One region of the Paenibacillus sp. sgz302115 genome, then DNA from elsewhere that is predicted to be linked to it. Evidence: riboswitches for the same ligand, from Rfam matches in the RefSeq annotation. Region 1 holds a riboswitch; each other region holds the start of a gene.
What was found. A riboswitch is a leader RNA that binds a small molecule or an ion and turns the genes downstream of it on or off. The one in region 1 is predicted to bind thiamine pyrophosphate.
Positions count from the first base shown of each region.

Region 2: linked by a shared signal. The riboswitch ahead of thiC (phosphomethylpyrimidine synthase ThiC) and the one ahead of AC0LWN_RS00600 (ABC transporter ATP-binding protein) in region 1 are both predicted to bind thiamine pyrophosphate.
Region 3: linked by a shared signal. The riboswitch ahead of AC0LWN_RS17660 (thiamine phosphate synthase) and the one ahead of AC0LWN_RS00600 (ABC transporter ATP-binding protein) in region 1 are both predicted to bind thiamine pyrophosphate.

Region 1 covers NZ_JBVYOK010000001.1:133,616-140,567, forward strand. Annotated here, with positions in the region: gene AC0LWN_RS00590 (ABC transporter substrate-binding protein) at 1-337, opposite strand, end outside; gene AC0LWN_RS00595 (ABC transporter permease) at 334-1,110, opposite strand; gene AC0LWN_RS00600 (ABC transporter ATP-binding protein) at 1,091-1,858, opposite strand; TPP riboswitch at 1,986-2,089, opposite strand; gene AC0LWN_RS00605 (amino acid ABC transporter substrate-binding protein) at 2,225-3,067, shown strand; gene AC0LWN_RS00610 (amino acid ABC transporter permease) at 3,123-3,791, shown strand; gene AC0LWN_RS00615 (amino acid ABC transporter ATP-binding protein) at 3,805-4,557, shown strand; gene AC0LWN_RS00620 (S-layer homology domain-containing protein) at 4,626-5,294, opposite strand; gene AC0LWN_RS00625 (hypothetical protein) at 5,407-5,982, opposite strand; gene fur (ferric iron uptake transcriptional regulator) at 6,263-6,736, shown strand; gene AC0LWN_RS00635 (TetR/AcrR family transcriptional regulator) at 6,747-6,952, shown strand, end outside.
Region 2 covers NZ_JBVYOK010000036.1:20,128-27,079, forward strand. Annotated here, with positions in the region: gene AC0LWN_RS31340 (ROK family glucokinase) at 32-982, opposite strand; gene AC0LWN_RS31345 (DUF438 domain-containing protein) at 1,195-2,454, opposite strand; gene AC0LWN_RS31350 (DUF1858 domain-containing protein) at 2,494-2,721, opposite strand; gene thiC (phosphomethylpyrimidine synthase ThiC) at 3,009-4,688, opposite strand; TPP riboswitch at 4,805-4,911, opposite strand; gene trxB (thioredoxin-disulfide reductase) at 4,976-5,929, opposite strand; gene AC0LWN_RS31365 (tetratricopeptide repeat protein) at 6,028-6,952, opposite strand, start outside.
Region 3 covers NZ_JBVYOK010000009.1:11,002-17,953, reverse strand. Annotated here, with positions in the region: gene AC0LWN_RS17675 (hypothetical protein) at 109-534, shown strand; gene AC0LWN_RS17670 (NUDIX hydrolase) at 798-1,223, opposite strand; gene AC0LWN_RS17665 (SDR family oxidoreductase) at 1,544-2,410, shown strand; TPP riboswitch at 2,566-2,668, shown strand; gene AC0LWN_RS17660 (thiamine phosphate synthase) at 2,773-3,447, shown strand; gene thiS (sulfur carrier protein ThiS) at 3,444-3,647, shown strand; gene AC0LWN_RS17650 (thiazole synthase) at 3,686-4,486, shown strand; gene thiH (2-iminoacetate synthase ThiH) at 4,473-5,573, shown strand; gene yfbR (5'-deoxynucleotidase) at 5,945-6,580, opposite strand; gene AC0LWN_RS17635 (fumarate hydratase) at 6,685-6,952, shown strand, end outside.

The DNA of each region.
Region 1 (6,952 bases):
AGCTCAGTGCCAGATCAACTTTCCCTCCGGCCACCAGCTTCAGAGCGTCATTGCTGTCAGCAGGCATCTGGATATCCACGTCCAGACCTTCTTCGGCGAAATAGCCATTTTGCTGTGCGGCGTAGAGGAAGGAGTGGACAGCGTTCGGATACCAGTCAAGCATTATGGTGAGCTTGTGGCGCGGCGCGCCTTCTTTGGCCGGAGCAGAACTGGAAGGGGCAGCATTGTTGGATGGTCCACAGCCGCTGGCAGCAACTCCAAGACACAGCAGCAATAAGAGGGGAGCTATGGACAGCTTCCTTTTCCTTACAGAATTTACGTAGCGGATGATTTTCACCGATAAATACCTCTTTTCTTCAAAATGATCCTTTCAAGCAAGGTTATGCTTAGAAACAAAGCGACACCAAGCGCGGACAGCAGGACAACGGCGGCGAACATTTCTGCGCTTTGCAGATTTCCGGCCATCCGGCGGCTGAAATAACCGAGTCCCTTGCTGCCGCCCAGCCATTCGCCGATGGTTGCCCCTATCACACAGTAGACAATGGAGAGCTTGAGTCCAGAGAAAAAAGAAGGCAGCGCCGGCGGAATCTGCGTCTTCCGCAGGATCTGCCAGCGGTTCGCGCCAAGGGTCAGCAGCAGCTCCCGGTATATCGCCCCGCTTTTATGCAGACCGTCATAGGTCCCCACCACCACCGGGAAAAAGGCCGTCAGGAACACCACCGCAACCTTGCTCCACAGCGTATAGCCGAACCACATAATAAAAATGGGCGACAGTGCAATCAGCGGAACCGTCTGGCTGATAACGAGCAGGGGATACAGCGCCTTTTCCAGCGGAGTGAACATGTGCATTCCGGTCCCAAGCAGCAAGCCACAGAACACTGACAGGCCAAACCCAAGCAGTACCTCCTCCAGTGTCGCGGGCAAATGCACTCCGAACAGCAGCCCTCTTTGCCGGACAAGCGCCATGAAGATTGCGGAAGGAGCAGGGAGGATGAACGAGGGGATCAGCCCCAGGCGCGATACGATCTCCCAGACGATAAGAGTAAGCACTGCCAGCATAGCAAAAGGCCCGTAATTCCTAAGTGCTTTTCTACAAAATGCGGCTCTCATATAGCCTCCGCTCCAAATCCTCCCGCAGGGCGACAAACTGCGGTTCATAGTTCATTTTGTAATGTCGTGGGCGCGGCAGCTCTACAGACAGCTCCTGCAAGCCGCCGTCTGCGCCGCCGGACATCAGATAGATCCGGTCGCTGAGCAGCAAGGCCTCCTCCAGATCATGGGTGATGAACAGCACCGTCTTCTCAAGACCGCTCCACAGCGAGAGCAGCCAGCGGTGCAGCTCGCGTTTCGTAATCGCATCCAGCGCCCCGAACGGCTCATCCAGCAGCATCAGCTCATTCCCGGCGGCAAGAGTGCGCAGCAGGGCAACCCTTTGCCGCATCCCGCCGGACAGTTCTGCGGGATAGGCTGTCTCCGTTCCCGCCAGGCCGAAGAGGGACAGCATTTCGCGGATCTGCACAGCGGCCTCGGCCTTGCTGCCAATCTGCTTCAGCTCCCAAGGCAGCAGGCAGTTGTCCAGCACAGTCCGCCAGGGCAGCAGCAGGTCCTGCTGCGGCATATAGGCAACCTGTCCTAAGCGTGAGGAAGGATCTTGAGAGGGGTGCCCGTGAATTCTGATCTCACCGCCGGAGTGGGGCAGAAGTCCGGCAATAATCTTGAAGAGCGTGCTTTTGCCGCAGCCGCTGGCCCCGACAATGGAGATGAATTCGCCCTGGTTGACGTTCATGGATAGCCCGGAGAATACCGGTGCTCCGAATGATGCATCAAAAGAATAGGACAGGTTAGTAATAGAGATCATATTCGTATGTAAGCAAGCCTCCTTTGTATGTAGCGATACTTAATGGACACAATAAAGACCCATCCGTCTCTGGAGGAGACAAATGGGTCTGAAAGGTTCAGGCAGACAGCATGAAGCGGTACCGCTGAGCAATTCTGTTCCACTTCCCTCCGCTGGTATGATCCAGATCAGGTTCCAAGGGTCCGAAGCTTAAGGCTTCGTCTCAGTCGGCAGACTCCCCTAGTGAAATAACAGGTCGATATTGAATTCACAATTGCTAATTAATATATCATATTCAGGCTTGATGTCAACGGAGGAGCAGAGTGAGCGGGTTGTTTTTGGGGATGCTAATCCCGAAGATTTTTCAGATGAGAGGGGACATAGATCATGAAAAAAATAAGCCTGACCATCCTGCTGCTGCTTTCGGTGATACTGGCGGCGGCCTGCGGCAAAAATAGCGGCAACAATGCGGCGGTGCAGTCTGCATCTCCAAGCGAAGGTGTAGCAACAGCTGCCCCGGCAGCGCAGAACAGCCTGGAGGCCATAAAAGCGAGCGGCAAGCTGCGCATCGGAACCGAAGGCACGTATGCACCCTTCACCTTCCATGATGCCACCGGCAAGCTGACGGGATTTGACGTGGAAATCGCCGAGGAGGTAGCCAAACGGATAGGGGTTCAGCCGGAGTTTTTTGAGACGCAGTGGGATGGACTTTTTGCCGGCATGGATGCCAAACGGTTTGATGTGATCTTTAATGAAGTGTCGATTACGGATGAACGCAAGGTGAAATATGCTTTTTCCGATCCATACATTGTCTCCAAGGCAGTGCTGATCGTAAGTGACAAGAATGAAGACATCAAAACCTTTGCAGACCTGAAAGGCAAAAAAGCCGGCCAGTCACTAACCAGCAATCTATCCGCTATCGCCCGTGAGAACGGTGCTGAGATTGTCGCCATTGAGGGCTTCAACCAAGCTATTGACCTGCTGACCTCGGGCCGGATTGATGCAACTGTGAACGATGGTCTGTCCTATCTGGATCTGAAAAAGCAGAGACCGGATGTGAAAATTAAAGTTGTCGATGAAATCGCTGCAGGCTCACATAGTGCGGCTACCTTCCTGAAAGGCAATGAGGAGCTGGTGAAGGCGGTGAACGAAGCGCTGTCAGCCATGAAAAGTGATGGAACGTACCTGAAAATTTCCGAGAAATATTTCGGTGCTGATGTATCCAAATAATAACCGGTGTGTTCGGAGTGTTGGTTCCTGAACCCCTGAGAAGGAGGTCTGATCCGTGGATGACCGCAAAATACAAATTTTCCTTGATTCCTTGTTGCCCCTGCTGAAAGCCGGGGTGGCTTTTACCATTCCGCTGGCTGTGGTCTCCTTCATACTGGGATTGCTGCTTGCCGTGTGTACCGCACTCATCCGGCTTTCGCCGTGGACGCTACCGAAGCTGATTGCGCGATTCTATGTTTGGATCATCCGCGGAACACCGCTGCTGGTTCAGCTATTCATCATTTTCTATGGATTGCCGGCTATGGGGATCATCCTCGATCCGTTTACTGCCGCTACGATTGGCTTCACACTCAGTGTAGGTGCTTATTCCTCCGAGATTGTGCGGGCTGCGGTGCTATCCATTCCTGAAGGTCAGTGGGAAGCGGCATTTTCAGTCGGAATGACCCGCAGGCAAGCGCTTCGGCGGATCATTCTGCCGCAGGCAGCGCGTGTTTCGGTTCCGCCTTTATCCAATTCCTTTATCAGTCTGGTCAAGGATACCTCGCTTGCCGCCACGATTACTTACGTGGAAATTTTCAAAACCGCACAGCAAATAACAGCGACCACTTATGAGCCGATGCTCCTATACACCGAGGCTGCGTTGTTCTATCTGCTGTTCTGTTCCGTACTGTCGGTGCTGCAAAGCTACCTGGAGAAACGGCTTGACCGCTACTCGGCAAGATAAGGAGGAATATCCCGTGATAGAAATCAGTGATGTGCATAAATTTTTCGGTTCGTTGCATGTATTGAAGGGTGTGAATCTCACCGTGGAGGACGGCAAGGTGCTGGTGATCATCGGTCCTTCTGGCTCCGGCAAAACAACACTGCTGCGCTGCTTCAACCTGCTGGAGCGGCCTGACCGGGGAAGCCTGAAGCTGGATGATTTGCAGCTTGAATTTGCACCTACTAGTAAAATCCCGCAGCGTTCGGTACTGGCGCTTCGTCAGAGGACAGGTATGGTCTTTCAATCGTACAACCTGTTCCCGCATATGACCGCACTTGGCAATGTGATGGAGGGTCAGGTTACGGTTCAGAAGCGCTCCAAGGCGGAGGCGCGTAAGCGGGGAATGGAGCTGCTGACCAAGGTTGGCCTGGCAGACAAGGGGAACGCCTATCCGCATCAATTGTCGGGAGGCCAGCAACAGCGGGTGGCCATTGCCCGGGCGATGGCGGTGGAGCCGGAGGTGCTGCTCTTTGATGAGCCAACCTCAGCGCTTGATCCCGAACTGGTAGGCGAAGTACTGAAGGTGATCAGGCAGCTTGCCGCCGAAGGCATGACGATGGTTATCGTCACCCATGAAATGAAATTTGCCGCAGATGTGGCGGACCAGATCATTATGATGGATAAAGGTGTCATTTTGGAGCAGGGCACGCCACAGCAGGTGCTGAAGCATCCAAGGAATCTGCGTGCCTTGCAGTTTTTGAACCGGTTAAGCGGTGAGGAAGAATAAAAACGGCAGTTCAGGCGGGGAATCCCGGCCCGGACTGCCGTTTTGATATTGGAGCTTTTGTCTAGATATTAGCTTTGCGGCGCTGTGCTGGTTTTCAGATATTCCAAAGCGTTGTACACCATAACAGCCGCTTCGGCGCGGGTGATTTCGCTTTTTGGATTAAATTTGCCGCTCGCATCCAGAGTGTTGATCTTGTACTTCAGTGAGCGCTGAACGCTTCCCTGGTAGGAGGGTTCAAGTGCATCCGCATCCTTGATCTCAACAGGAACAAGCTTGATCATCGGCAGATTGCCAACCTTCTCGATCCCTTGAATCAGCAGATTGGTGAACAATTCCTTGGTGATCGGCTTCGAAGGATCAATATCCGGAGCAATTTCGATGCCATTGTAGTGGACGTTGATGAAGGCATCCGCGTACCAGGCGTTGTCCTTTACTTTTGTGAAAATTCCGCTGGCTACAGGCGCTTTGGTGAAATCAATTGCTGCAAGGCTAAGCTGAAGGCCGCCGGAGATAAACTGTATGCCTTGAGCTGTTGTTACCTTGGCTCCGGGCAGGAACTGGGTATCGGAGATCCCTTTGATCAGGCCTTGCTCCTTCAGGGAGTTGATTTTGTCCTTGCCGGCTACGGTGTCAATGTCTTTGAAGCTGCTGTCAGCGGCAAAAATTTGCCCTGCTAGTGAGAATGAGAGAAGCGAAACGGTTGTAATTGCTGCAAAAACGCTTTTTTTGATCATCATCTGAATTCCACCTCTATCAGTAGGGTTAAGGCCGCTTGGCCTGTTCAATTCCCTTGACGGAGAAGAATATGGAAAGGTTGCAGACTCCTTCATATTTGTTCCACACGAATGTCTACATCGTTTCTTGAAACAGCAGGTTTCGGTAGAAATATTCACTGAATCTGGTTTGGAACAGCAGCGCCACTCCTTGCTCCTCTATGGTTACCGATTTCAGTGATTCAGCCTTAACCAGCTTACGGACCATACCCTCTATAGCTTTTATGTCCTTCCGGCGGATTGCGGCTGCGAAGCTTTTGGCGAAGGAGGGGCTTACAGCCAGCTTGCGGTACAGCGGGATCACTGCCTGGGCTATACTGCGGTGCGCCTTTGTATCAAACGTAAACTGCACCGAGCCCGGCAGGATTGTCGTTCCGTTCGTATAGTAATCAACCGGCGACGGAAAAGGAAAGGAGATGAAGTAGCCGATGCCGTTTGTTCCGAAATGCTCCACCTTGGCAAGTGCCGGAATGCGGGCGAGCAGCCTGCCCATCTCACCGAGATCAGAGGTAACGACAGCGGTTGTCCATTGCGAAGCGAAGCTGCGATTGCCGGCGATTTTCCGGTAAAAAGGCAGCATCCTCCAGGCGACCTGGCGCAGAACACGTCCAGTTACAAGAAGCTGGGGTTTCTTGAGGTTTACTTTTACCATCCGAACCATCCTCACTTTGTTAAATCATCTGTCTATTTAAAGTATGGAGCGGGGGCTTTGAACGGTTTGGGCGGATGCTTAATCTACAGGAATGCCAGGTGAATTTCTTTCAGATGGCGGCAAAACCGTTTCTTTTTGATGGCTGGTACTGAATTCCACGAAGGAATGTTATAATAAGGTCAGTGTACTTTTCTTTGGCGGGTATTTTTGTTATGCTTATATCGTAACGATTACTAATTAAATTCCAAGTCTGTGCTTCCTGAAAGGTGGGAAACTAAAGGTGAACCCAATTGCTAAGATCAGCCAGCAGTTCGCTGCGCAAAATTATAAATTGACCCCTCAGCGTGAGGCTATAGTCCAAGTCCTGCTTGATAACGAGCAAGACCATTTGAGCGTGGAAGAGGTATACATGCTGGTGAAAAGCAGCTATCCGCATCTTGGACTTGCGACGGTATACCGTACGCTGGAGCTGCTCTGTGAGCTTCATATTGTAGAAAAGATGAATTTCGGCGATGGCGTTGCCCGCTACGATCTGCGCGGTGATGACCATGCCCATATGCACCACCACCTGATCTGCAATGTCTGCGGCAGGCTGGAGGAAATCAAGGATGACTGGCTCCTTGAGCTTGAACGGCGGCTGGAGCGTGAGTACGGTTTTATCGTTACGGATCACCGTCTGGATTTCAAGGGTACTTACAATACATGCAAACGAAACGGCTGCAAAGGCGAAAAGGAATGCCAGGCAGTATCATGAGCAGGTCCCAATGCCCAGAAAAGTAGACCATGATGAGCGGCGCAACAGGCTGGCGGAAGCCGCATGGCGCATTATCCGCCGCGAAGGGCTGGAGGCCGCTTCTGTCCGGAATGTTGCAAGAGAAGCCGGAATGTCGCTTGGTTCGCTACGGCACTATTTCGCAAGCCAGTCTGATCTGCTGGCCTTCTCGATGAGGCTGGTGTCGGAGCGGGGATA
Region 2 (6,952 bases), on a different contig from region 1:
CTATCAATAGTATATGAATAATTCCCGCTTCTTAAGAACGCAGCAAAAGACCTGCCGCACCAATAATACCCGCATCATTTCCAAGCTCGGCAGGCACAATAGTCACACCGGTCTGCAGCGGGGCAGGAGTCAGCTTGGCGAATACACGGCGAACCTCGTCAAACAGAATGTCACCGGCTTTGGAGACACCGCCGCCGACAATAAACACCTCAGGGTTAAGCACTGCTGCCACTGCTGCCATAGATTTGCCCAGATAGAACGCAGCACGGTTCACGATACGCAACGCCACTTCGTCGCCGGCTTTAGCGGCATCAAAAACCTCTTTGGCGGCAATTTTCTCAACCAGGGAGAGTGATGTGCGGTCGCCGCGTGCTACAGCATCATTAGCCATACGAATGATGCCTGTAGCGGAGGAAACGGTTTCCAAGCAGCCCATGTTGCCGCAGCCGCACTGGATGGCTTCCAGATCAGGTACTACAGAAATGTGTCCCAGCTCACCGGCCAGACCGGCAAACCCTTGGTACACCTTGCCGTTAATAATAATACCGCCGCCGACACCGGTGCCCAGTGTGTAGCATACACAATTCTCTACACCACGTCCCGCACCGCTCCAAGCTTCACCCAGCGCAGCCACATTAGCATCATTGTCTATTTTGACTGGCTTGTTCAATCGACCTTCCAGAATGGAACGGATCGGTACATCTCTGAAACCAATGTTAGGCGCGAGGATGATGATTCCTTCACGGATATTCGTAAACCCGGCCAGGCCCGCTCCTACACCGGCAAGCTGATCCCAAGAATACGGGGAGTCTTCCACAATCTGACGCACATACTTTTCGATATTATCGATGACGGCATCGACGCCATCCGCAGTTCCCGTAGGTCCCTCATAGGTATGAAGCAGGTTCCCCTCGGCATTGCAGATTCCAACCTTAATCGTGGTTCCACCTAAATCCACGCCAACGTAGATACTTTCAGACATGTAACAAGCCACCTTTTTCTATGCTAAAATAGTTATTCCTACGTACCCACTATAATAGAAGGCTTCTCTGCGGTCAAGGAAAGGCGATACACCCGGCTATATGAATACCGGAGCATTTTTGACAATAGCAGGAACTTCTTGGATTCACCAAAAAAGCCCCCTCGCGTTTCAGGCAAGGAGGCCGGGTGCGGCAAAGCTTATGATTCTTGCTGTTACTCTGATAAAATCCGTTTTTGACCCTCCAGCGCGCGGATCGGTGCAATATTCTGAGTGAATTCGAGCGTCCCCATATAGCGCCCTTCCTCATCGCGGACTGCAAAATAACGAATGTAGATAAATTTATCCTTTATATTAATCCAGAAATCCTCGGCATCCTTGCGGCCTGCCTTGAAATCCTCCAGCAGCTTTTCTACCACATGCACGCTCTGCGGCGGATGGCAGTTCTGCACTGTGCGTCCAATTACGGCTTTGGTGCGGGCGAAGATCCGTTCTTTCCCGTGTGAGAAGTAACGGACTACATCATTTTCATCAATAAATGTCAGGTCTACCGGCAGATGGTTCAGCACCGTTTCCAGCTGATGCAGCGACAAAATACCTGTCTCGAAGCGGATAAAGCCCTGCGGGGAAGCTCCCGCCTCTACCTTCTGTTCTGCAGCTCCTTCCGGCTCGGCCGCACGCTCGGGAATCCATTCCTGCTCCGGCGCAGCCAGGCAAAAGCCGATTTCATCGCTCTCACGGGCGATTTTAACCCATTCGTCTTCCGTCAGCTTCTCAAGGGCCATCGGCAGCAGAATATTTTCTTCCTTAAAGATCATTTCATTGACTTCCTGAATAATATTCGCCAGTATTGCGCTGATCTCCTCAGGTTGACCGTTGTACGGGCTGAGCGCCGCCTTGGCTTCTTTGATCATGTTCCGGATGCCGTCATCCACGCCCCACATAACCTTCGTCGGACCGTAAATACCGTATTTCTCAAGATAAGGAAACAGCAAATTCTCCTTGCGGCTATAGTGCTTGTCAAGATCAAGCAGCAGGCTCAAATCCTCCAGCAGCTTGAAGATGATCTCTTCACTGGCGTTCTTCTGAAATTTACCGGCATGCAGCTCCAGACGGAAGTTAACCAGGCGTTCGATCTCGCGGTTCTCCAGCTTGAAGGTATGCACCGGATGGCCCGGCTGCTCTTCAGGTTTGTTAGAGCGATGAATTTCCTCGATGGAGCCCTTGAAAATAGCCGTGTGCACAGAGCACAGGCGCTGCACCTCCGATACGGGGATTCCCTCCTCCGTCATCAGCGAATGCTCCATCGCGGAAATTTCCGCTACTGTGACGTCACCAACAGCCTCTGCGAAGCGCGCTTTGACCTCCTCCACACTTTTCCCGGCATGCAGCTCCTTAATGATCTCCTTAAGCATGGTCTGGCGGCGTGTCTGCTCAGGAATATTCGCTTCACGATTGTTAATCAGTTCGCTCATTGTTCTCTCTCCTTTTAACTTTGGATTTATAACTGCACTCTATTCAAGGAACTCAAAGCCGTGGCGCTCAAAAGCCAGCCGGACGGTTTCAAGATCCATTCTCTTTAATTTGACTCCTTTGGATAAGGTCATGAACCTGCCGGCCGTCTGCAGCATTCCGGGCCTCGTAATATCGTGGAAACCCAGCTCCACCATAATGTCTACGACCTCCGGATGCCGGTTCACCAACTCGAATATGGACTCCTCCAGGCTCAGCTTTTTGCTCATGTGCCCTCCTCCTCCAGCTTTGCATCTCACTAATTGATAACCTTTCTCAACAACAGCTTAGCACAGGGCATATAGGCAGATTGTGATTGTAATCACTAAGTTAAAAAAAGAGCTGCACCCAAGTAGAAACGGCTACGCCGTCCATATAAGGACGGCATCCGTTTCAGCGAGAAATATAAGAATAAAGTATAGGGTGAAACTTATACTTTTTTATATTTACAAAAAAGCTGCCTCCGTCAGCCTTTTACGGAATGGGAAACAGCCTCTGCAATATTAGAAACTTTACTTTATTTCATGGAATTTCGAATACCGTGCGAAATCCGCATGCTGCAGAATTTAGGACCGCACATGGAGCAAAAATGCGCAAGTTTAGCTCCTTCCGCAGGCAGAGTCTCATCGTGATATTCCAGTGCCCGCTCCGGGTCCAGCGACAGATGGAACTGGTCACGCCAGCGGAACTCGAACCGCGCCTTGGACAGCGCGTTGTCCCGTTCTTGCGCCCCTGGATGCCCTTTGGCCAGGTCGGCAGCATGTGCTGCGATTTTGTAGGTAATGACACCCTCGCGCACATCATTCTTGTTCGGCAGTCCCAAGTGCTCCTTGGGCGTAACGTAGCAGAGCATGGCTGTTCCGAACCAGCCGATCATCGCGGCACCGATTGCAGAGGTAATATGATCATAGCCAGGGGCAATGTCTGTGGTCAACGGACCGAGCGTGTAAAAGGGGGCCTCCTGGCAAAGCTCCAGTTGCTTATCCATGTTCTCCTTGATCTTATGCATCGGCACATGGCCCGGACCTTCTACCATTACCTGAACATCATGCTTAGAGGCCAAGGCTGTCAGTTCACCAAGCGTCTCCAGTTCAGCGAACTGGGCTTCGTCATTGGCATCGGCAATGGAACCGGGGCGCAGACCGTCCCCCAGGGAAAAGGCCACGTCGTATGTCTTCATGATCCCGCATATCTCTTCAAAATGCGTATACAGGAAATTCTCCTGCTGATGAGCAAGACACCATGCTGCCATAATCGAGCCCCCGCGCGAAACAATCCCTGTCATTCGCCCGGCAGTAAGCGGAATATAACGCAACAGCACTCCGGCATGAATGGTGAAATAATCCACACCCTGCTCCGCCTGTTCGATAAGTGTGTCCCGGTACAGTTCCCACGTCAAATCCTCGGCTATGCCGCCCACCTTTTCCAACGCCTGATAAATCGGCACAGTGCCAATGGGCACAGGAGAGTTGCGGATGATCCATTCACGGGTAGTATGAATCTGCTTGCCAGTGGAGAGATCCATAATGGTATCAGCACCCCAGCGGGTGGCCCATCTCATTTTCTCTACCTCTTCCTCAATTGAAGAAGAAACGGCGGAATTCCCGATGTTCGCGTTAATCTTCACCAGAAAATTACGGCCGATGATCATCGGTTCACTCTCCGGGTGGTTAATATTCGATGGGATGATTGCCCTCCCGGCAGCCACCTCATCCCTTACATATTCCGGCGTTGTGTTCTCACGGATTGCAATGAACTCCATTTCCGGTGTAATGATGCCCTTCCGCGCATAATGCAGTTGGGTTACATTTCTGCCTTTAGACGCTCTTAAGGGACGCCGCAGCAAACCGGAAAAGCCTTCTGCCTCCAAAAAGTCTGCCGTATTTCCGTCATCACCGGCCTGCTTCATTCGCCCTGCGTATTCCTCCGAATCCCCGCGCTCTGCAATCCAGCATAGACGGTGCGGCGGCAGTCCTCTGCGGACATCAGTTTCTACAGCAGCATCGGTATAGATCCCACTCGTGTCATAGACACGCAGCGGTGCGTTATCCTCATCACCGGCCACACCCTCGGTTCGGCTCAGGCTGATCTCACGCATTGGGACTTGAATATCCGGGCGCGAGCCCTCCACATAGACTTTACGGCTTGCAGGGAACCCCAAAAGACTTACTTCTTCCTTCTTCACTGTTTCTGACATCTCTTCTCCTCCTCCAGGCTCTGGGAGCCAAGTTGCAGACAAGAAAATGCAGCAAAAAAGCCGCTCCACCTGGAGCGGCTTTATCTATGAACAGCCAAAAAAGACTGCGCTCAATAAAAGGTCCGGCTCCACTTTCCTACGCTGGTATGATCCAGATCAGGTTCAAGGGTCCGGGAATTCAATTTTCCCGTCTCAGCCCATTCAGGCTCCCCTAGTGGGTATCTTATCTGATTACATTCAATCTACTTGCCATGGTGTTTTTTGTCAACCTCGGCGTTGCCCAGCTATTATTTATCCAGTGTTTCGCTCCAGTCATGCACCATCGTGCCTTCCAGGTACTTCTCCGCATCCATCGCAGCCATACAGCCGGTTCCCGCTGCCGAGATCGCCTGGCGGTAACGGGTATCCTGCACGTCGCCGCAAGCAAACACGCCCGGAATATTGGTTTCCGTTGTCCCCGGATTCACCACGATATATCCATTCTCGTCCGTTGTAATCTGACCGCCCAGGAAAGCCGTATTCGGCGTATGTCCGATAGCGACGAATACGCCGTCCGCTTCCACAAGCTCCTCAAGACCTGTCTCGTTGTTGCGGACCGTCAGTCCTTTAACACCGGAATCGCCGAGGGTTATTTCAAGCGGGGTCCGGTTCAGCGCCCAGGCAACCTTGCTGTTCCCGCGCGCCCGGTCCTGCATAATCTTCGAAGCGCGCAGCTCCGAACGGCGGTGGACCAGCGTTACGCTGGAAGCGAACCGTGTCAGGAAGCTGGCTTCCTCCATCGCAGAGTCGCCGCCGCCGACTACGATAATCTTTTTGCCGCGGAAGAAGAAGCCGTCACAGGTTGCACAAGTGCTGACACCGCGTCCGACGTTCTCCTGTTCCCCCGGTATGCCTAGATATCTAGCCGACGCACCGGTCGAAATAATAACCGTTTCCGCCTCCAGTACGCCCAGGCCATCCACGGTGATTTTGAAAGGACGCTGCGAGAAATCGACGGATTCCACCCAGCCGTTCTTAAATTCAGCACCAAAGCGCTCCGCCTGCTTGCGCATATTGTCCATCAGATCCGGACCCATAATCCCTTCGGGAAAGCCCGGAAAGTTCTCCACCTCTGTCGTCGTTGTCAGCTGTCCTCCCGGCTGCAAACCCTCAATTACCAGCGGGTTAAGATTCGCACGCGCCAGATAAATCGCGGCAGTCAGACCGGCAGGACCTGTTCCGATTACAATTGTTTTGTACATTAGTGTGGCCTCCTCACAAGCGGATTTAATTTAAGAAGCAATGGTCTTACTGGCTCCACCAAAGCGGGTGGACCCTCTGCGGGCAACTGGAGCTATTCTCAGATATTTTCGGTAAAAGGGGGTAAAATACCCGCCTCCGGTCCATCATCCCCGATGCCGCATTCGCTTTGGATCCGCCGCGCATAGCGGCTTACCATAGAGACGGAAACCCCGTAACGCTGGGCGGCTTCACGGTAGGTGACAGGACGGCCGTGCAGCTTCGCAATCAGATACTCCAATGCCGCGCACCAGCCTCCGTCATGCCGGAACAAAGGTACATCCGGGTACAAGCTGCCTATGAACTGGCGCCAAAGGAGCTCGGCAGCCTTCTTCTGAACGGCATCATATCTCCGGTCCATCATGGCTACTGTATGATCAATAATCTGCTGCCAGTCCTCTTTCCACTCTGGGGGGCCTTTATGGCTTGGTGCAGCAGTGTGCTGTACCCCCTTGGATGCCGGGTTCTCGTCCGGGCTGCCGCCAATCAGCCGCTGCAGGTTTATGAGAGCGTCCTCCTGCAGCGGCTCTTGCCCAAGCCCGCCCTGCAGAGCGCCGGAGATTTCTTCGTCCTCGATCCAGCGGAGCGCCTCCGTTACTTGAAGCTTCGTGTTCGCGTCGCCGTAGCGCAGCGCCCAGAAGAACGAAGCCCGCAGCAGCGGATTATTCCGTACTTCCTCGGTGAATTTATCTGTGTTGTCCTTCCACTGCTTAAGCTGCTCCTGAAAAGGCAACTGATAATTGTAGCTGACAGGAGCCATAGGCCGGCCTTCAGCCTGTGCCAGCTGCAGCTGTGACAGGAAAAATTTCGGCACAGCCGATTCCGGGTCCAGCTTGGCAGCCTGACGCCAGCAGCGTACAGCTTCACTGTACAGGCCGCTGTTGCTAGCCGCCGCCGCACAGTAATGATACAGGCCGGCATCTCCACCGACCTCCTCGTCCTTCAGCAGGCGGCGGAAATGACCGTAGGCTGTTCTATGCTTACCC
Region 3 (6,952 bases), on a different contig from region 1:
AGCCCTCATTTGCTATTAAGAAATGAGGGCTTTTCTTTTCATCTGCTATTTGGTTGGGTATAATAGTAATGTAACTTATATCACAGCGAAAAGTGAGGAGAGTATAGTATGGATCGGATTTTCTTTTTCTTACATATGATCGGGACACTGGCACTTGGTTTCTATCTGGTTCTGCCGTTTATTCTGAGCAGCACGGCAAAGCTGTCCGCTCCAGCCAAGGAGGGAACACTGAGCGCAATTGGCGGCTTTAACCGCTTCGCTCAATACGGGCTGGTTGTTCAATTGCTGACTGGCGGTTATATGATCTCGAAGGGGGATTATACCGTAGCCTGGATGGTTGTTGTGGTTGTACTGCTGCTCGCAATGTTCGCCCTGGGCGGGATTATGGGCAAGCCGCTGCGCCTGGCCGCAGCCGGAATGCGCGAGAACCGTGATGTTACGGCCCACACTGCAAAGCTGCGCACCATGAGCCTGCTGCTGATGGTCGTGCTGATTGTGATGATGTTTTTTATGGTGTACAGACATATTATTTAAGCTGAACCGGGCAATCAGTGGTTGACGTCAGGAGGGGGAGGAAAGAGCTATTTTCGTGTCAATGCCGGAACGAGTGTGAACATGAAGTGAACATCAAAATAGCGGTAAATTCGCTCTCTATTCTAGGCTGGGACAGACGTTTCAGGAAGATAGCGGGAAAGCGTCCTCATAAGTACTCAAGCCTATCCTGCTAAAAACGAGGGGGTTCCAGGCAGCCACTTCATGGCTCATGGGACCCCCTCTTCTTGTAGTATAGTTGTTGCTCACAGCAGCTCCTCCAGCGCAAACACATTACTTTTCTCAAATTCCTCCAGGATGCCGGGCGGCAGCAGGGTCTGAGCCTCAAGCTTGGTGCTCCATTTATAAGCCGCATGCTCTTCCGAGAGCAGTACTGTATCTTCTTGTGACCGGCACAGGTAGGTGATGATGACTAGCTGCCTGCCCGGATCGCTCAGAAAGGAGGATGCATATAAAAGTGCTCCTACAGCTACCGTAAGCCCGGTCTCCTCCCTGATCTCCCGCACCAGCGCGGCCTCCAGGCCTTCTCCGAATTCAATTTTCCCTCCCGGGCATTCCCAACTCCCTGCCCCTACAGAATCCTCCGCAGCGCGCTGTACAAGCAGAATTTTGCCTTTATGCACAATAACTCCTTTGACGGCAACGACGATGCTCCTTGAATTTCTGGTCATAAATGTGCCTGCCTCCTTAACCTAACCTCGTTGTTCCGTCCAAATCTCCATGCCTGACAAACACAATGTTCTCTAAATTATATCTGGTGTCTTCACGAAAAACGACTGTATGTGGTAAAGATAATTCAGCTATATAAGCTGAACTAAAGAACTACCAAAAGGCAGAAGTGGCGGAGGGGAAGTTTGGAACTGTAGGAGCGGTAGCGTCCGCCTTTGTCTTCAAGTTTTACAGCACACCCGACGCATAATCCAAGCCCCATAAGCCATCCTAAAACGATGATGCTACTTCCATAGTTGCACAGCGAAAGGAGACAAGGATCATGCCAAACAATCAAGCCACACAAACCTTACCCCCGCAGGAGCAGAAGCAACAGCCCGGGATTGAGAGCCAGATGAAGCCACTGCCGGAATTCGAGACGTCAGCCTATAAGGCGGCAGGCAAGCTGCTGGGCAAGGCGGCGCTTATTACTGGGGGTGACAGCGGCATTGGGCGCGCGGTGGCTGTTCATTTTGCCAAGGAAGGCGCGGATGTCGTTGTTTCTTATCTGAATGAGCATTCGGATGCCGAAGAGACCAAACGCCAGGTGGAGCAGGAAGGCCGCAAATGTATTTTGGTAGCCGGTGATATCGGTGTGGAAGCCTTCTGCCAGGATCTGATTAAAAAGACGGTGGACGGACTGGGCAAGCTGGACATCCTGATCAACAATGCCGCCGAGCAGCATCCGCAGGACAAGATTGAGAATATCACTTCCGAGCAGCTTGAACGTACCTTCCGCACGAATATTTTCTCTATGTTCTACTTGACCAAGGCGGCAATGCCCCATCTGAAAAAAGGCTCCACGATCATCAACACGACCTCCATCACGGCCTATAGGGGCAGCCCGCAGCTGCTGGACTATTCGTCCACCAAAGGCGCAATTCTCAGCTTCACCCGGTCACTCTCGATGAATCTGGCGGAACAGGGCATTCGTGTCAACGCTGTCGCGCCGGGTCCAGTCTGGACTCCGCTTATCCCGTCTTCCTTTGACGCCAAGAAGGTCAGCGAGTTCGGCGGCACACAGCCGATGAAACGCCCCGGCCAACCGGAGGAGCTGGCACCCGCCTATGTCTATCTCGCTTCTGAGGATTCATCCTATGTAAGCGGACAGGTGATTCATGTCAATGGCGGCGAGATTATAAACGGCTAACAGGAGCATTGATGCTCTATAAATCAGGTGTAAGAGCGTACCTCTGCGGTCCGCTCTTTTTGCTGCGCATGCTCATTGGTAACTTCTCATATCATTTCTATAGCTTTTTCGAGGAAAACTATGTTAATATGAAGCACGTCAGCAACTGAATATGAATTTGCCACTAGGGGTGCCGCAAGGCTGAGACGAACCTGACCGTTCGGACCCTTTGAACCTGATCTGGTTTATACCAGCGTAGGAAAGTGTGAACGAATGACTGCAGCGGGGCTTATCCTTCAGCCCGTATTCCTGTATATATTTCCGACTGCCTCCTATTGCTGGGGGCGGTTTTTTTGTGTTTGGTGTTGCAGCAACAACAATGAATGAAGGTGAACCGCTTGGCTGAAATTCATTTGATTTCGGACGGGAAGCTTGGGCCGGAGCGGTTGATTGCACTTGCTGCGGCTGTGCATCCACTTGTGGATTATATCCATCTGCGGGAAAAGCATTTGTCCGCCCGGGAGCTGCTGAACCTGACGGAGCAATTGATCAGGGCGGGAATCTCAGCGGCCAAGCTGATCATTAATGACCGTCTTGATGTTGCCCTTGCGGCCGGCGCGGGCGGTGTCCAGCTTGCCTGGCACAGCCTGCCGCCTGCTGCTGCCCGCGCCGCTGCTCCCGGCCTGCGGCTGGGGAGGTCGGTGCATTCTGCGGAGGAGGCCGCAGAAGCGGGAGAACAGGGGGCGGATTACTGCCTGTTCGGGCATGTGTTTGCCACAGCTTGCAAGCGGGGACAGCAAGAGCGTGGCCTTGATCTGCTGAGAGCAGCCGTGCGGGGCAGCAGCATTCCCCTGATTGCCATCGGCGGGATTGAACCGGGCAACGCTGGCCGGATTGTGCGGCAGGGCGCCGCAGGGATTGCGGTGATGTCCGGCATTTGCAGCAGCGCAGATCCTGTGGCTGCCGCTAAGGCTTACAGAGCGGCGGTGCAGAATAATTCCAGCGCGGCGGCTGTGAATATCGCTGATTCTTTTGGCGGAGGAGGTGAACAGGCGTGAAGCTGATCATTAATGGGAAAGCCGGGGTGTATGCAGAAGACTGCCGGACATTGGCCGACCTGCTATGCCTCCCTGAGTGGAACGGAAGGCTTGTAATTGTGGAGCTGAACGGTGAGATTGTCCCCAAAGACAATTACGGAGAAACGCTGCTCAGCGAAGGCGACCGGATAGAGCTGGTGCATTTTGTAGGCGGGGGCTGAGCTATTGTGAACAAAAATATTTATCAGGAGGCGGGTTCATGTTAGATCCATTGATTATTGGCGGCATTTCTTTATCCAGCCGTTTATTCATAGGTACAGGAAAATATAGCCGGAACACTCTGATTCCCGAGGTCATCGCACGTTCAGGCTCACAGGTGATTACGGTTGCTCTGCGCCGGGTTGATCCGGAGAGCAAAGACAATATTGTCAGCCATATTCCTGCCCATATGACGCTGCTGCCCAATACCTCAGGGGCTAGAACTGCTGAAGAGGCGGTGCGCATTGCGAGACTGGCTAGAGCGGCCGGCCTTGGCAATTGGGTCAAGATTGAGATCATTAACGATCAGAAGTATCTGCTGCCGGATAACCTGGAGACGATTCGGGCTACGGAAATTCTGGCCGCTGACGGCTTCGTAGTGCTTCCGTATATGAGCCCGGATCTGTCAGCAGCCATTCAGATGAAGAAGGCGGGAGCCGCCGCCATCATGCCGCTTGGCTCCCCGATAGGCTCGAACCGTGGCTTGAAGACGAAGGAGCTGCTGCGGATTCTGATTGCCGAGGTGGAGCTTCCCATTATTGTGGACGCGGGAATCGGCAAGCCGTCCGAAGCAGCAGAGGCGATGGAGCTTGGCGCAGCGGCTGTGCTGCTTAACACGGCTATCGCTACGGCCCGTGATCCGCTGCTGATGGCCGAAGCGTTCCGCGATGCGGTAACCGCAGGCCGCAAAGCCTACTTGGCCGGACTAGGGCCGGTGGAAGAGACTGCCGTAGCATCTTCGCCCTTGACGGGTTTTCTGCAGTGCCTTACGGAAATGGGGGAGGAACATGAGCTTTTATGAGACACTGACCCGTCTGGAGCAGCTTCCTTACGAAGCTTTATGGAAAGCATATCAGGTGGAGGATGTGAGGCGGGCAATCCGCAAGGAGCATCTGGAAGAGCGGGATCTTCAAGCCCTGCTGTCCCCGGCTGCGGAGACTTGTCTGGAGGAGATGGCCCAGCGTGCGCAGCAGCTGACCCGTTCGCATTTTGGACATGTCATGCAGATGTTCACACCGATGTATCTCGCCGACTTCTGCGTGAATCACTGCACTTATTGCAGCTTTAGCTCCATATATGATTTTCCGCGAAAAAGATTGACGTCGGAGCAGGTGGGGCAAGAGGGACGGGCGATTTCCGCCACAGGTCTCCGGCACATCCTGCTGCTTACTGGGGAATCCCGCAGGGAAAGTCCGGCCTCCTACGTGAAGGAATGCGTGGAAATCCTCCGCAAATATTTCTCTTCCATCAGCATCGAGGTGAACCCGCTGTCCACGGAGGAATATAAGGAGCTTAGGGAGGCTGGAGTGGACGGCTTGACGCTGTATCAGGAGGTCTATCATCAGGAGACGTACCGCAAGCTGCATGTCAAGGGTCCCAAGCGGGTCTACCGCAACCGTCTGGATGCGCCTGAACGGGGCTGCCAGGCCGGGTTCCGCTCGGTGAACATCGGTGCTCTCCTCGGGATGTATGACTGGCGGCAGGAAGCCTTTATGACCGCGATGCATGCACGTTATTTGCAGAACAAATATCCCGAATGCGAAATCGGCCTCTCCGCTCCGCGGTTCCGCCCGTATTTGGGCGAGTTCAACCCGGACAGTGATGTAACCGACCGTGCGCTGGTGCAAATTATTCTGGCTTACCGCCTGTTTCTGCCGCGTGCCGGCCTTACCTTATCCACCCGGGAGCCGGCTGCCTTGCGTGATCATCTGATTCATTTGGGAATCACCAAAATGTCGGCGGGAGTCTCTACAGAGGTAGGAGGCCATACCCAGGAAGGCGGTACTCCGCAGTTCGAAATCTCGGATGAACGGAGTGTGCCTGCAATTGTGGATATGCTGGAGGCAAATGGTCTGCAGCCGGTATTCAAGGATTGGGATTTTTACTAGATCTTGGTAATTATAAAGGAGGCTTAAGTGGAAAAAGTAAACCTAAAACGGGCGCTCCTAGTTTCCTCATACCGCAAGTGGGAAAAAGGAAACCTAATCCAGCTGTATGTGCCTTCAGTCCCTGATTTTAGCCGAAATATTTGGAGGAAATCCCACTAAACCCTGCTGTGGAGCAGAAAGCTGTGAATTAGTTCTACTAATTCCACCTAACTTTTTCAGCTCGGCTGAACGCATGCTGAACCCTGGTTGAACCAGGGTTGAACCCTCTGACAAACCTGGTTGCGGTCAAGGAGATATTCCTATGGTGCGTCCACTCACGAAAATTGAGGGCAGTGTTCCCGCTTCATTCGCAGGTCCGCTACCCTTTACTGCTATTCGCCATTTTCCACGGATTCGTTCCCACCCATTCCGGCGGACAGCTCATCCAGGGACATTTCAAAGCCCGGAGCCATATGGGTCAGGAAGTACTCCATCTCCGGCATTGCCAGCGCGCGCAGCTTCGCGGCGGTCTGCTCCTTGGCGGCGGCGAATTCACGGTTGCCTGCGGCGACCTCCCAGACGCATTTCAGATAGGCGTCCAGGTGATCCGCCGCTTTGACATAACGCAGCAGCCCGGCATCCCCGGAGCCGGGAGGGCTGATCTGCGGCTGCAGGAGCGGCGTGTAGACGGCCGCAAGCTCCGGCGGTATCATCGCCGCCAGCCGTTCGGCGGCGATCCGCTCCATCTCGCGGAAGCTGGACAGCAGACGCGGGTTGTTATGCTTCACCGGCGTGGCGATGTCGCCGGTGAAGACCTCGGCGGCGTCGTGAAACAGCGCCATTGCGGCGGCCCGGTCGGCGTTCAGTGACCGGGCGAAGTGGACATTGCCGATGGAGCAGAGCATATGCGCCAGCAGGGCTACATGGAACGAGTGCTGTGCGACATTTTCAGGAGCGGTGCTGCGCATGAGGCTCCAGCGCTGAATATACTGCAGCCGGTACAGATAGGCGGAAAAATGGTAATTCAATTTTTAGGTAACCCCTTTCATACGTGGCTTAATATGTTATGATAATAACTAATTGTAACAGAGTTTGGACAACCGCGAACGTATGGAGAGGAGCTGGACTAAGGATGCAGCATTTTGAAGACAGCGTGTATAATCTGATCGTAGAGACCTCCACGAATCTGCCGGGCGATGTGCGCCGGGCGGTAGCGAAAGGTCGCGCTATGGAGGACCGGGCGACCCGGTCTGGCTTGGCGCTCACCACCATTGCGCAGAATATCGGCATGGCTGAACTCCAAGTCTCGCCGATCTGTCAGGATACAGGGATGCCGACCTTCATCATTCATACGCCGGTGGGCATCAATCAGATTGAGATGAAGAAGGACATTCATAACG